Regions from separate parts of the Exiguobacterium sp. Helios genome, predicted to be linked through region 1. Evidence: riboswitches for the same ligand, from Rfam matches in the RefSeq annotation. Region 1 holds a riboswitch; the other holds the start of a gene.

Region 1 (6,384 bases):
ACGTACGGCTATCAACGGTTTGATACGACCGTCATGATCATCACGGTCGGGATTCTCGTCATTTTGGTTCAAGGGTTACAGACAACAGGCAACCTGTTGGCACGAAAAATTCGGAGACACTAAAAAAACATAGAACAGATAAGGGAGAGATGGATGATGAAAAAAGGATTAGCGATTGGTGCAGCATTGACGACGGTATTGTTTGCGGGATGTGCCGCTTCCGGAGAAGAAGATCAAAAGACGGTGAAACTTGGCGTCAGCGGTTCTGACACCCAAGTTTGGGAATACGTCGCGAAAAAAGCGAAGAAAGAAGGCATCACGATTGAGCTCGTTAAGTTCTCCGACTATGTTCAACCGAATCTCGCACTCGCGGAAGGAGAGATTGATGCGAACTCCTTCCAGACCGTCTCTTACTTTAACGCCTTCAAAAAAGAACATAAGTTAAAACTGTCGCCGATTGCGACTACGGTCATCGCGCCGATGGGAATTTATTCGGATAAGATCAAGGACGTCAAAGACATTCCGGTCGGTGGAAAGATTGCCGTCCCGAATGAAGCGACGAACATGGGGCGGGCATTGCTCCTGTTGCAGGAAGCAGGCCTGATCAAGCTGCCGGACGACTTTGACGGCAACGGATCCGTCGATAAGATCGTCGAGAATCCGAAAAAACTGAAGATTGTCCCGGTCGTCGCCGGACAGACACCACGCGTCCTACCGGATGTCTCCGCCTCAATCATCAATAACGGAATCGCTGTCGATGCCGGCTTTAATCCGATCAAAGATTCGATTCTCCATGAAAACGAGACGGCGAAACCGTACATCAACATCATCGCGACCCGGACAGAAGACAAAGACAAAAAGACGTTGAAAAAAATCGCTTCCCTTTACCAGCAGGACGATGTCGCTGCCTTCATCAAAAAAGAGTACAAAGGAAGCACGATTCCGACGTTCGTCCCACTTAGCGAGATTGGCGAATAACAAAAACCAAAAGGAGCGTGACCCAAATGACAATTCAGACGAGACGGCAAAACCTGACACAAACGATTGAACAGGATATTGAGCAAAAACGGGAGTCGTATCTTGAGACGAGCCATCGGATTCATGCGACACCGGAAATCGGCAATGAAGAATATTTTGCGTCGCGTCATCATGCGGAACGCCTGACAGCCGAAGGGTTTACAGTCGAACTTGGTGTGGCCGGACACGAGACAGCGTTTCTCGCCCGGAAGGTCTCGGATAAACCGGGAGCAACGATCGCTTTTCTAGCTGAATATGATGCCTTGCCGGGAATCGGTCACGCATGCGGACACAACATCATCGGCACGACAAGTGTCGCAGCAGCGATTGCCGTCAGTCAAGTTCTGGATGAAGTCGGCGGCAGTGTCGTCGTCCTCGGGACACCGGCGGAAGAAGGCGGACCAAACGGGAGTGCGAAAGGGAGTTTCGTCAAACACAATCTGCTGACGGGCATCGATGCGGCCTTAATGGTCCATCCGTCCGGACAGACCCGGATTACCGGTTCTTCGCTCGCCGTTGATCCGCTCGATTTTGCCTTTACCGGTAAACCGGCCCATGCGGCAGCTTCGCCGGAAGAAGGGATCAATGCCCTGGATGCCGTCATTCAGTTGTTTAACGGAATCAATGCGTTACGGCAACAGTTGCCGAGTGACATCCGGATTCACGGAATCATTACCGATGGTGGAGATGCGCCGAACATCATTCCGGAGTATGCCAAAGCCCGCTTCTTCATCCGGGCGACGACACGCGAACGGCTGAATGCGGTGACGGCAAAAGTCAAAGCCGTTGCCGAAGGGGCAGCCCTTGCGACCGGAGCGACGCTTGAGATCATCGCCTTCCAAAACGAAGTCGATAACCTGTTGTTCAACCGGACGTTTGACGAGATTTTCCGGGAAGAAGCGACGGCGCTTGGGGAAGACGTCAAGACCGATGAACGGCAGGGTCTCGGTTCGACCGACGCCGGCAACATCAGCCAGGTCCTGCCGACGATCCATCCGTACATCAAGATTGGAGCAGACGACTTAGTTGCCCATACGGAAAGTTTCCGGGAGGCGACGAAATCGGAACAAGGCGACGAAGCCTTGATCACGGGAGCGAAAATCCTGGCCCGGACGGCGTTCCGTCTGCTGACGGATGACTCGTTACTCGGGACGGTCAAACAGGAGTTCCACGACCGGAAAAACGGTTACTTGATGTAACAGCGAAAGACAGAAGTATGTGTTGGTCCGACCGGATGTCATCAAGACGACCGGGCGGGCCAAACCATACTTTTTTTGTTGAACCGGAAAAAAGAAAATAAATTCTCTTTTGTATTTTAAAATAACCTGTGCTAGTCTTGACCTGTACAACTGAATAACCAGTTCTTCGGGGTAGGGTGAAAATCCCAACCGGCGGTAATGCGATGATTTTCGAATCGACGAGCCCGCGACCCACAATGTACGCATTGTGGCTGACTTGGTGTGATTCCAGGGCCGACGGTAAAGTCCGGATGGGAGAAGAACGAAAAAATGTGCTTGAAACCATTTTCTGAAAAAATATGTTCGGGAAAAGGTCTATTTCTGTATGCTTTTGAACAGAAAACAAGACGTTTCTTTCGTGATCCTTCAATCATGACGCCCTGCAAATGCAGCGGCGTCTTTTCTTTTGAAAGGAGCGGAAATATGAATAATCGAATGCACCAGGCGATGCAGTTGGCACGGATGCTGGACGGACAAACGAGTCCAAATCCGAGTGTCGGTTGTGTCATTACGAAACATGGAAAAGTGATCGGCTTCGGTGCCCACCGGTTTGCGGGTGGTCCGCATGCGGAAGTCGAAGCATTAAACATGGCAGGAGAAGCGGCGCGTGGTGCGGATCTCTATGTCACACTCGAACCGTGTAACCATCATGGAAAGACACCGCCCTGTACGGAGGCGATTTTAGCCGCCGGCATCAAGCGGGTGTTCGTCGCAACGGAAGATCGGCATGCAATCGTCGCCGGACAAGGTATTACGCGTCTGCGTGAAGCCGGACTGACGGTCGAAACCGGATTACTCGAAGACGAAGCGGTTCGATTTTATACACCGTTTTGGCAAAGTCTCGAGCGGAAACGACCGGTCGTCACCGTCAAAGTCGCCCAAAGTTTAAACGGTGTCGTCACGACAGGTGAGCAACGCCTGATTACATCAGATGCAGCCCGGGCGGCAGGACGTGAGCTGCGGGCAACACATGACGCCATCTTAGTCGGGAGTGAGACGATTTTAATCGATGATCCCGCATTGACGTTACGCACGGAAGCCGGACCTGAACCGATTCGGGTCGTCGTCGACCGTCGTGGACGTTTGACGGAAAGCGCCCAAGTCTTTCGGGACGGTTTGAATCCGACATACTGGCTGACGGAACAACCGCGTGTCTCAATTCAATCGAACGTCACGGTTCTCGTCGGCACGTATACGACACCGAATCAGATTTTAGACATATTGTACGACCAGGGGATCCGCAGTTTGTTGATTGAAGGCGGACCAACGATTCAGTCGTCATTTTTAGAAGCAGACCTTGTCGATCGTCTTGAAATCTATCAAGCCCCGTCCGTCTTACAAGGGACGACCGGATTGACAAGCACAATCGAGATTGAAGACCGGTTCGATTTAACCGACGTCGCGCAAATCGGACAGGATGTCCATCTGCGTTATACGCGGAAAGGAGACGGCTTATGTTCACGGGATTGATTGAAGAAGTCGGGACGATTAAACGAAAAGTTCCGCGCCCGAACGGTTTAGCGCTCGAAATCGAGGCGCGGCATGTTCTTGAAGAAACGAAGATCGGCGACAGCATCGCCGTCGACGGGATTTGTTTAACGGTCACGGCGATGACGGCGACCGGGTTCACGGCGGACGCCGTTCACGAAACGATTCGGGCAACGTCCCTTCAGACGTTGCGGGTCGGCACACCGGTTCAGCTCGAACGGGCGATGCCGGCGAACGGACGGTTTGGCGGTCATTTCGTCAGCGGACACATTGACGGAACAGCCCGGTTCTTAAGCCGTCGACCGGACGGTGAAGCGATGGAATACCGGTTCGAGACCGGGGAGTGGAGTAAATACTGTATTCCGAAAGGCTCGATTGCGATCAACGGAACGAGCTTGACGGTCCAACACGTGGAACCGAACAGTTTAATCATCTCATTGATTCCGCACTCCCGACAGTTGACGACGTTCGACCGGTTGCAAAGCGGGGCACTCGTCAATATCGAGTGTGATTTGATGGCAAAACATTTGTATCACTTTACACAGCAGGAACAAAAAACGGATTGGTCGGCATTTTTAGGAGGCGGAGCAGGATGAACGGATTTGATCTCGTAGAAGAAGCGATTGAAGAATTAAAACACGGACGTCCGATCATCGTCTGTGATGATGAAAACCGGGAAAATGAGGGGGACCTGATTCTCCTCGCGGAACATGCGACACCCGAACAAATCAACTTCATGATCACGTACGGGAAAGGACTCGTCTGTGTTCCGGTCAGCCCGCAACTTGCAGAACGCCTTGAGCTGAATCCGATGACAGATCACAATACCGATCCGCACGGGACGGCGTTTACGATCAGCATCGATCATGAAGAAGCGAAGACCGGCATCAGTGCCGCGGAACGTGCGTTGACGATTCAACGGATGCTGACGGATGAGGCGAAACAATTTAAGCGTCCCGGTCATATTTTCCCCTTGATTGCGAAAGAGGGCGGTGTCCGGGAACGGCGTGGACATACGGAGGCCGGTGTGGATTTGGCACGGCTTGCCGGAAGTGCTGAAGCAGCTGTCATTTGTGAAATCATCTTAGAGGACGGGACGATGGCGCGCGTGGATGATTTGCTGACGTATAAAGAAGTCCACGGGCTGAAGATGATTACAATCGATGCCCTCGTCACGTATCTCGAACGCCCCGTCCGGCGCGAAGCGGACGTCCTGCTTCCGGCCGCGCACGGCGCGTTTCGGATACTCGGCTATACGACGCCTGATCAAAAAGAACACGTGACCGTCCTGTCGGGAGAGCCGGAAGACGGAATGCTCGTCCGGCTGCATTCGGAATGTCTGACGGGAGACGTCTTCGGATCAAAACGCTGTGATTGCGGTCCGCAACTTGACGCAGCACTGGCACGCATCGGACATGAAGGCGGAGCGGTACTCTACCTGCGCCAGGAAGGGCGCGGTATCGGCTTGATGGCGAAACTGAAAGCCTATGAGTTGCAGGAGCAGGGACTCGATACGGTCGAAGCGAATCACGCGCTCGGGTATGCGACTGATTTACGGGATTACAAAGTCGCAGCCGCGATGTTACACGATTTAGGTGTCACGAAAATTCGGCTGATGACGAATAATCCGGAAAAACAACAGGCACTCGAACAAAACGGTATTACGGTGCTCGAGCGGATTCCGCTTGAGATTGCCCCGGTTCCGGAAAACAAGCAGTATCTGCAAACCAAACAAACGAAACTCGGGCATCTGCTCGATATCCAAGGAGGACAATAACATGGTATTCGAAGGATTTTTAACAGGTGAAGGACTACGCGTCGCAATCGTCGCAGCACGATTCAATGAATTGATCACATCGAAACTGGTCGGTGGAGCAAACGATGCATTCCGTCGTCACGGAGTCGCTGCGGATGCTGTCGATACAGCATGGGTTCCGGGAGCGTTCGAGATTCCGCTCGTCGCGGAAAAGCTTGCGAAAAGCGGAAAGTATGACGCTGTCATCACACTCGGTGCCGTCATTCGCGGTGCGACATCACACTACGATTATGTCTGCAACGAAGTCGCGAAAGGTGTCGCCGGCGCGTCACGTGAAACAGGGGTGCCGATTATCTTCGGTGTCCTGACGACTGACTCAATTGAACAGGCGGTCGAACGGGCGGGAACGAAAGCGGGGAACAAAGGATACGAAGCAGCGGTCTCAGCAATCGAGATGGCGAACCTGTTACGGACTATTTAATGAAATAACTGAGTCTTGAGACCTGTTTCCGAATGGAACAGGTCTCTTTTTTTATTCTGGCAGGACTTTACGAACTCCATCCCTAATGATAAGGGAAAGACTCTTTACAGAAGGGTGGAAAGGAAGATGGTGCGTTCAAAAAAAGCTTATTATCTGCCTGTTATCGTCTGCTTTATTACAATTTACTATCTTTGGCTGATTATTTTTGCAAACCAGCCAGAGTTGTCAGCTTGGGGCAGTAACTTGTTTTCCATACTCGGTTGCGCGTTTGCGACATGTTTGTTGGTTCAGGCGCAACGAGAACCGGACCAACAAGAAGGACATTTTTTTCTCTACCTTGCATACGGAACAGGAAGTTATCTGATTGCCGAATTGATGTGGGGGACGTATGAGAATATTCTTCA
Region 2 (6,384 bases), 390 kb from region 1:
CAATACAGGACGGGAAGCCTTTCCGTCCGAGATCTTCCAACACGTGATCAAACAACCGTTTACCGGTTCCTTGCCCCTGATGGCTTTTCAAAAGATAGAGCGCGTACAGTTCTCCTTCCGTCGCATCATTTTCCCTGTTTGGTCCACCGTTCGCAAAACCGACGATTTCGTTTGTCTGATCAAGCGCGACGAAAACCGGACCTTCGGCAAGGCTTTTCCGCCAACCCGGTTCCCGCTTCTCCTGTGACAATTGATCAAAATACGCATCCGGAATGATTTTCCGGTACGTTTCCTGCCAAGATTTAATCTGAATCCGCGCAATCGCGCCAGCATCTTCCATAACGGCACGCCGGATCGTCACAGGTCCTTATTTCATAACGGAATGACGAAACGCCGGACCGTTGTCCCGTCTTCTTTGATAAAGGATTCAATCTCTTGACCGCCGTTTGCCAGGATTACACGGCCGGATGCGGCATTCTCTGAACTGCAGGTGATCAAGACCGAGCTAAGTCCCCGCTCCTTTGCCACGCCCAGTGCTTGGCGTAATCCTTCTGTCGCGTATCCCTTGTTCCGCTCACTCGGTCGAATCCCGTATCCGATATGACCGCCGACTTGTTGCAATTGATCGTTTAAATCATGTCGGAAATTTACTGCCCCGACGATCGTTCCCCCGTCATATAACCAATACGTCGAATGGGTCACCCAATTAGCGGGCGCGATCCGTTCCTCCTGTTCCTGTTCTTCTAAAAAAATTTCCAATGGTAAGAAGGTTTTACTGACGACGCTCGGAACGATGGATTCACCGGATTCTTGCCATTCTAACAAATACTCGAGGTACTCCGGTTCTAAGCGTATCGTTGGTTTGATCAACGTAATCATTTGTGGTTACGGACCTCCTCTTCAATCAGTCGATCGAGCCAGTCGTCGACATGTTGGAAGATATAACCGGCCTGCTTGGCTGCTGTCGTATCCATATAGAAATCATGTGCCGGTGCAAGCGGTGACGGCTCTTCGCCTGCCGTCTCAAAACGCGATGTCGTTCCTGCCACGTGATCAATTTTATCCATCAAATCTTGAATCGACAACACGCCGTCACTCGCGGCATTTATCGGTCCGGTCATTGTCGAACGGCCGCACCATTCAAGGAAGGCTGCAGCTTCATAACTTGAGATGTACCCCACCTTCGCATACAAGTTTTCAGCAACGATCGGCTGATCGGCCAAAGCGCGTTTGACATGAAAGACCAGCCGTTCCGTGTAATCATCCGGTCCGAGGACAACCGGGAAACGGACGGCAATGACGGGGAAAGTCGCCCGTTGGAAGAAATAACTTTCCGCCTGACGCTTTCCTTCGCCGTAATCATGTTCTTTTTCGAGGTCGTATTTCCCGGGAAACGGATTATAGGACCGTTCGGAAACATTTGTCCCGCCCTGCTCATAGACCGACATCGTCGACGTCAGAATGTAACGACCGACTTTCCCCTCGAATGCATCAACAGCAAGCTTCGCCTGATACGGATTAAAGCAGATATTGTCATAGATGATATCCCAGTTTTGACTTCCAAGATCCTTCATTGTACTGCTTGATGTCCGGTCCCCTTTAAAAAATGTCAAGCCCTTCGCGACAGGCGGCGTATGTTCCCCACGCGTGACAATCGTCACATCATCCCCCGATTCCGTGAGCCGTAATGCCAACCGTCGACCAAAGTAGCGTGTTCCACCGAAAATCAGTACCTTTCGCATCGATAGTCCTCCCTCGTCATAGCGTGCTAACGTTCTTGTTAATTCTTCTCCACGTGCCTTAAAAAGTCCTGTCGCTTTGCGCTGAAAACAAAAAAAACGCAGACGGCATCGTCTGCGATAAAAGTTTTTTGATTAGCAACCACCGGGTGTCCCGGCATTTGTAGCCGTCCGGAACGACGTCCCGCAACCGCATGTCGCGATCGCATTCGGATTCGTAATCGTGAATCCGCCGCCGAGCATCGATTGTTTATAGTCTACTTCCAGTCCCTTGACGACCGGATAATCTTTTTGATCAACGATGACTTTAACCCCGTGTTGCTCAAAAGTTAAGTCCGTTTCTTTTTCACTGTCAAAGCCCATGCCGTAGGAGAGACCACTGCATCCGCCACCTTGAACGAGCATGCGCAGATTTTGTTCATCGTCCGGCGCCTGCAACATCATCTCTTTGACTTGGAGTGCGGCCGCTTCTGTTAAATGAATCATGTCATCACCTTCCCTTTTTTATTAGTATACGCAATTTTAAGGGGAATCGAAACCTAGTTGCTTGAAACAATCTTGAATTCGTTGTATAAAGGAGTTGTATCAAAAAAAATTAAATCGTTCCATCTTCAGGGCAGGGTGAAATTCCCGACCGGCGGTAAACAGGCGATTCGTCTGAAGCCCGCGAGCGAATAGGGCGCTATTTGCTGATTCTGTGTGACTCAGGAGCCGACAGTATAGTCTGGATGGGAGAAGATGGCGGCATGTTTCTTTCTTGAACCGGTTTTTGCAAAAATCGGTCAGGCTTAGTTTACTGCGGACTTCTCCCCTATCGAACACTTCGATGGGGGTTTATTTTGGACGCAGACATGCCAATACTTCATCGAGAGGAACGAGCAAAAGGAGATTATACTCGTATGAAACGCACACAAAAAATGGTCACATTATCCATGTTAGGTTCAATTTCGTTTGTTCTTATGCTACTGAATTTCCCGCTTCCTTTTTTACCGAACTACTTGAAGATCGACTTCAGTGACGTTCCTGCTTTGATTGCTGCCATCATGTTCTCACCGGTAGCCGGCGTCATCGTCGAAGCACTCAAAAACGTCCTGTACTACATCTTCCGCGGAAGTGGTGTTCCGGTCGGTGAACTTGCCAATTTCGCAGCTGGCGTTGCTTTCATTCTTCCGGTCAGTTGGTTCTACCATAAAAAGAAATCTACAAAAGGTCTTGCAACCGGTCTTGTCGCTGGTACAATCACGATGGCACTCGGTCTTGCAATCCTCAACTATATCTTGATTCTTCCAGCGTACGCTTGGTTCTTCGGTATGGACTACATGCTTGACCCTGCCGTCAAGTGGACGACGATCACGGCTGGTATTCTGCCGTTTAACATCATCAAGGCGATGTTCATCTCAGCACTCTTCATTCCGCTGTTCCTGAAACTGAAGCCATGGATGACGCGCCGTCAACAAACTGTCTAAGTCCGAAGCTGCGCCCGCTGACAGACACGAATCCCCGGTCTCATCTGAGACACGGGGATTTTTTTAAAGTTCATTCTCTTCGATTTTCTGATAAATCTTTTCAAGCAGTTCTTCCGGCGTCTCGCCGACAACGGTTTCCCCGTCAACCAGACAGAAATGATCGAGGGAGCAGATGCCGCAATAACCAAGACAACCATATTCGACAACATCGACATTCGGGTCCCGTTCGAGTTGTTGCATGACGACCTGGGTCCCTGTCGCTAAGTTACTGATACAAAATTCAATAATCGGATTCACTTTTTTTCCTCCTTCAGGCAGGAATTATCTTTCCTCATGTCGTATTATACAAGGTCAGACTGATTTAGGGGAACTAAGGGGGATTTTAAGTTATGAAGCAACTAGTTGTTTTAGGTGGCGGATATGGCGGTATGCGGATCTGTGAACGATTCAAGGATGAGGACGTGGCTGTGACGCTCGTCGATCGTTTACCATATCACGCGTTAAAAACAGAATACTATGCACTTGCTGCCGGAACATTATCGGACCGGGATGTCCGGATTGCGTTTCCGGAAGGAGAACATCTCTCATATAAGTATGGACATGTCATCAAGATTTCACCCGAGACGAACTCCGTCCATCTGCAAGACGGTACGGAACTTTTTTATGATGATTTAGTCATCGCGTTAGGGTGTGAAGATAAATACCATAACATACCGGGCGCACAAGAGTTTACGTACAGCATCCAGACACTTGAAGAGTCGCGCAAAACACAACAAGCGATTTGCGGACTTTCTCCCGGTGCGGTTGTCTCAATCGTCGGAGCCGGTCTATCCGGAGTCGAACTTGCCAGTGAACTGCACGAAAGCCGGAAAGATTTAAAAATCCGCTTATTTGACCGCGGACCGTCTGTCTTGTCGTTCCTTTCGGATAAGGTCTCGACCTACGTCCAGGAGTGGTTCGAGGAGCATGATGTCGAGGTCATCAATAACTCCAACGTCACATTCGTCACGGCAGATGATGTTCAAAACGGTGATGATGCCTATCCATCGAATTTGACGATTTGGACGGCCGGGACACAACCGGTCAAAGTCGTCCGTGATCTCGGTTTTGAAGCCGACAGCGGCGGACGGATCAAGCTGACGGAACACCACCATGTGCCGGAACATGAAAATGTGTTTGTCATCGGGGATTGCGCCAGCCTGCCGTACGCACCAAGCGGTCAGCTCGCCGAACATCAAGCCGATCAAGTCGTCGATGTCCTGCAGGCGAAATGGGCTGGAAAGAAGTTACCGAAACTGCCGGAGATCAAGTTACGTGGGATGCTCGGGTCACTCGGAAAATCAGATGGTTTCGGAATCGTCATGGGGAAACAAGCCTTGACAGGAAAAGTTCCGCGTCTTCTGAAGTCCGGTGTCCTTTGGAAACACAAAAAGATTAAATAAGAAAAACGGCGCCGTTCATTTCGGCGCCGTTTTTTCGATTCTTTGATCAATCGCTTGGGTGATTTTCTTCAGTTGAACGTATCCTTCATCAACCATTTCACCATCGAGCAGGACGAGCGGATAAAAATAGACATCGTCCTTTAAGGCTGTCACCCACTCATCTTCAAACGGTTCATCTTCAAAATCGACGTATTCAAATGTTAATGCCGTCCCGTATTTTCGTCCGAGAACGGCTTGCAGCCAGCTGTACGTCTCTTCGGAACTCGGTGCTCCGACACAGCTCGGACAAGTCTTCGCAGCCCCGTATACCTTGATTTCCATCCCATATCCCCCTTTTCTTTCTACACTTCTTTTTCAGTATACAAGTTTTCCAGATTGAGAACATTTTTCAACCCTGTTACAATGATTCTATAAGAAAGGATGTGTTTACGCATGGAAATGTTTGATCAAGTAAACGAAGTACTCGAAAAATTGCGTCCGTTCCTTCTTCGTGACGGAGGAGACGTTGAACTCGTAGATGTAGAAGATGGTATCGTCAAACTCCGTTTGATGGGTGCTTGCGGCAGCTGTCCAAGTTCAACAATCACACTGAAGGCTGGTATCGAACGTGCCCTGCTTGAAGAAGTAGCCGGCGTCGTTGAAGTCGAACAAGTTTTCTAATCAGTAAAATCCCCACTGACATCCGTCAATGGGGATTTTTTTGTTTAGAGAATCCATTCCGCCAGCGTATCGACCATATAGGTCGGTTGCGCGTCTTGTCCTTGAATGAAGACCGGTGTATGGACGCCGGAATTGACATGCATCGTCCGGATGCCACCATTGATGCCGAACAAGATGTCCGTATGGTAGTTGTCCCCGACCATGATGAGGTCTTCTTTCGCAAGTCCAATCATTTCTGCTGCGATATTGACCATGACCGGTTCCGGTTTCCCGATATAAAACGGTTCTTTTTCTGTCGTCACGCGTAAAACAGATGTTAATGCGCCGTTCCCCGGTAAGAATCCGCGTTCTGTCGGAATCGCGATATCTCCGTTCGTCGAGATAAAACGGGCTCCGCTCCGAATCGCGAGGGCTCCGACCGCTAACTTCTCATACGTAATCTGACGGTCAAGACCGATGACGACATAGTCGGCATGCTGGTCTGCGACGACCTGTAAGCCTTGACGCTCAAGAGCATCAATCAGCCCGCCTTCTCCGATTGCATAGACCTTCGCACCCGGATCGAGTTCTGCGATGTAGCGACCTGTCGCCATCGCACTTGTTAAGACGTGTTCCGCGTTCGAGTGGACACCCATGCCGCGTAATTTTTCCGCGACCGCTTCTGCCGTCATCGAAGCATTGTTCGTGACGAACAGATACGGTACGCCTTCTTCCTGCAACCGGTTCACGAAATCGACTGCTTCTTTGACCGGTTCTGTCCCGTTATACATCGTACCGTCTAAATCAAATAAATATCCTTGTGCTTTCATCCTGGCTCACTCCTCATTTGGTAAAAATGCAGAGACGGGTCCGAGTTCTGTCTCTAAATAATGTCGGACGGCGTCCGGAAAACGACGCAATTGCGTTTCTTCCTCAAAAAGAACAGTCCGGATCTCTGCCGTACTCGATGTCGTAAATTCACGGACGATTCGTGTCCGCAATGCAACGATCCGTTTTAAGCTCGTCGCAAGTGACGCATCGATGACCCGTTCATCTTCTAAAATCATGACGATATCTTCATAACTTCCCGGATCACGC

The links. A riboswitch is a leader RNA that binds a small molecule or an ion and turns the genes downstream of it on or off. The one in region 1 is predicted to bind FMN.
Region 2: it holds a riboswitch for FMN, as region 1 does, so the genes downstream of both, HNY42_RS13340 (ECF transporter S component) here and ribD (bifunctional diaminohydroxyphosphoribosylaminopyrimidine deaminase/5-amino-6-(5-phosphoribosylamino)uracil reductase RibD) in region 1, are expected to answer to the same signal.

The regions. Positions count from the first base shown of each region.
Region 1 is NZ_CP053557.1:2,959,005-2,965,388, reverse strand. It holds gene HNY42_RS15265 (methionine ABC transporter permease) at 1-123, shown strand, start outside; gene HNY42_RS15260 (MetQ/NlpA family ABC transporter substrate-binding protein) at 157-978, shown strand; gene HNY42_RS15255 (M20 family metallopeptidase) at 1,005-2,216, shown strand; FMN riboswitch at 2,375-2,522, shown strand; gene ribD (bifunctional diaminohydroxyphosphoribosylaminopyrimidine deaminase/5-amino-6-(5-phosphoribosylamino)uracil reductase RibD) at 2,679-3,725, shown strand; gene ribE (riboflavin synthase) at 3,710-4,339, shown strand; gene ribB (3,4-dihydroxy-2-butanone-4-phosphate synthase) at 4,336-5,520, shown strand; gene ribE (6,7-dimethyl-8-ribityllumazine synthase) at 5,522-5,980, shown strand; gene HNY42_RS15230 (EAL domain-containing protein) at 6,107-6,384, shown strand, end outside.
Region 2 is NZ_CP053557.1:2,566,689-2,573,072, forward strand. It holds gene HNY42_RS13320 (GNAT family N-acetyltransferase) at 1-361, opposite strand, end outside; gene HNY42_RS13325 (GNAT family N-acetyltransferase) at 373-879, opposite strand; gene HNY42_RS13330 (NAD-dependent epimerase/dehydratase family protein) at 876-1,742, opposite strand; gene HNY42_RS13335 (HesB/IscA family protein) at 1,875-2,225, opposite strand; FMN riboswitch at 2,343-2,483, shown strand; gene HNY42_RS13340 (ECF transporter S component) at 2,639-3,205, shown strand; gene HNY42_RS13345 (YuzB family protein) at 3,269-3,502, opposite strand; gene HNY42_RS13350 (NAD(P)/FAD-dependent oxidoreductase) at 3,595-4,647, shown strand; gene HNY42_RS13355 (DUF1462 family protein) at 4,663-4,968, opposite strand; gene HNY42_RS13360 (NifU family protein) at 5,080-5,307, shown strand; gene HNY42_RS13365 (TIGR01457 family HAD-type hydrolase) at 5,352-6,116, opposite strand; gene HNY42_RS13370 (DUF86 domain-containing protein) at 6,123-6,384, opposite strand, start outside.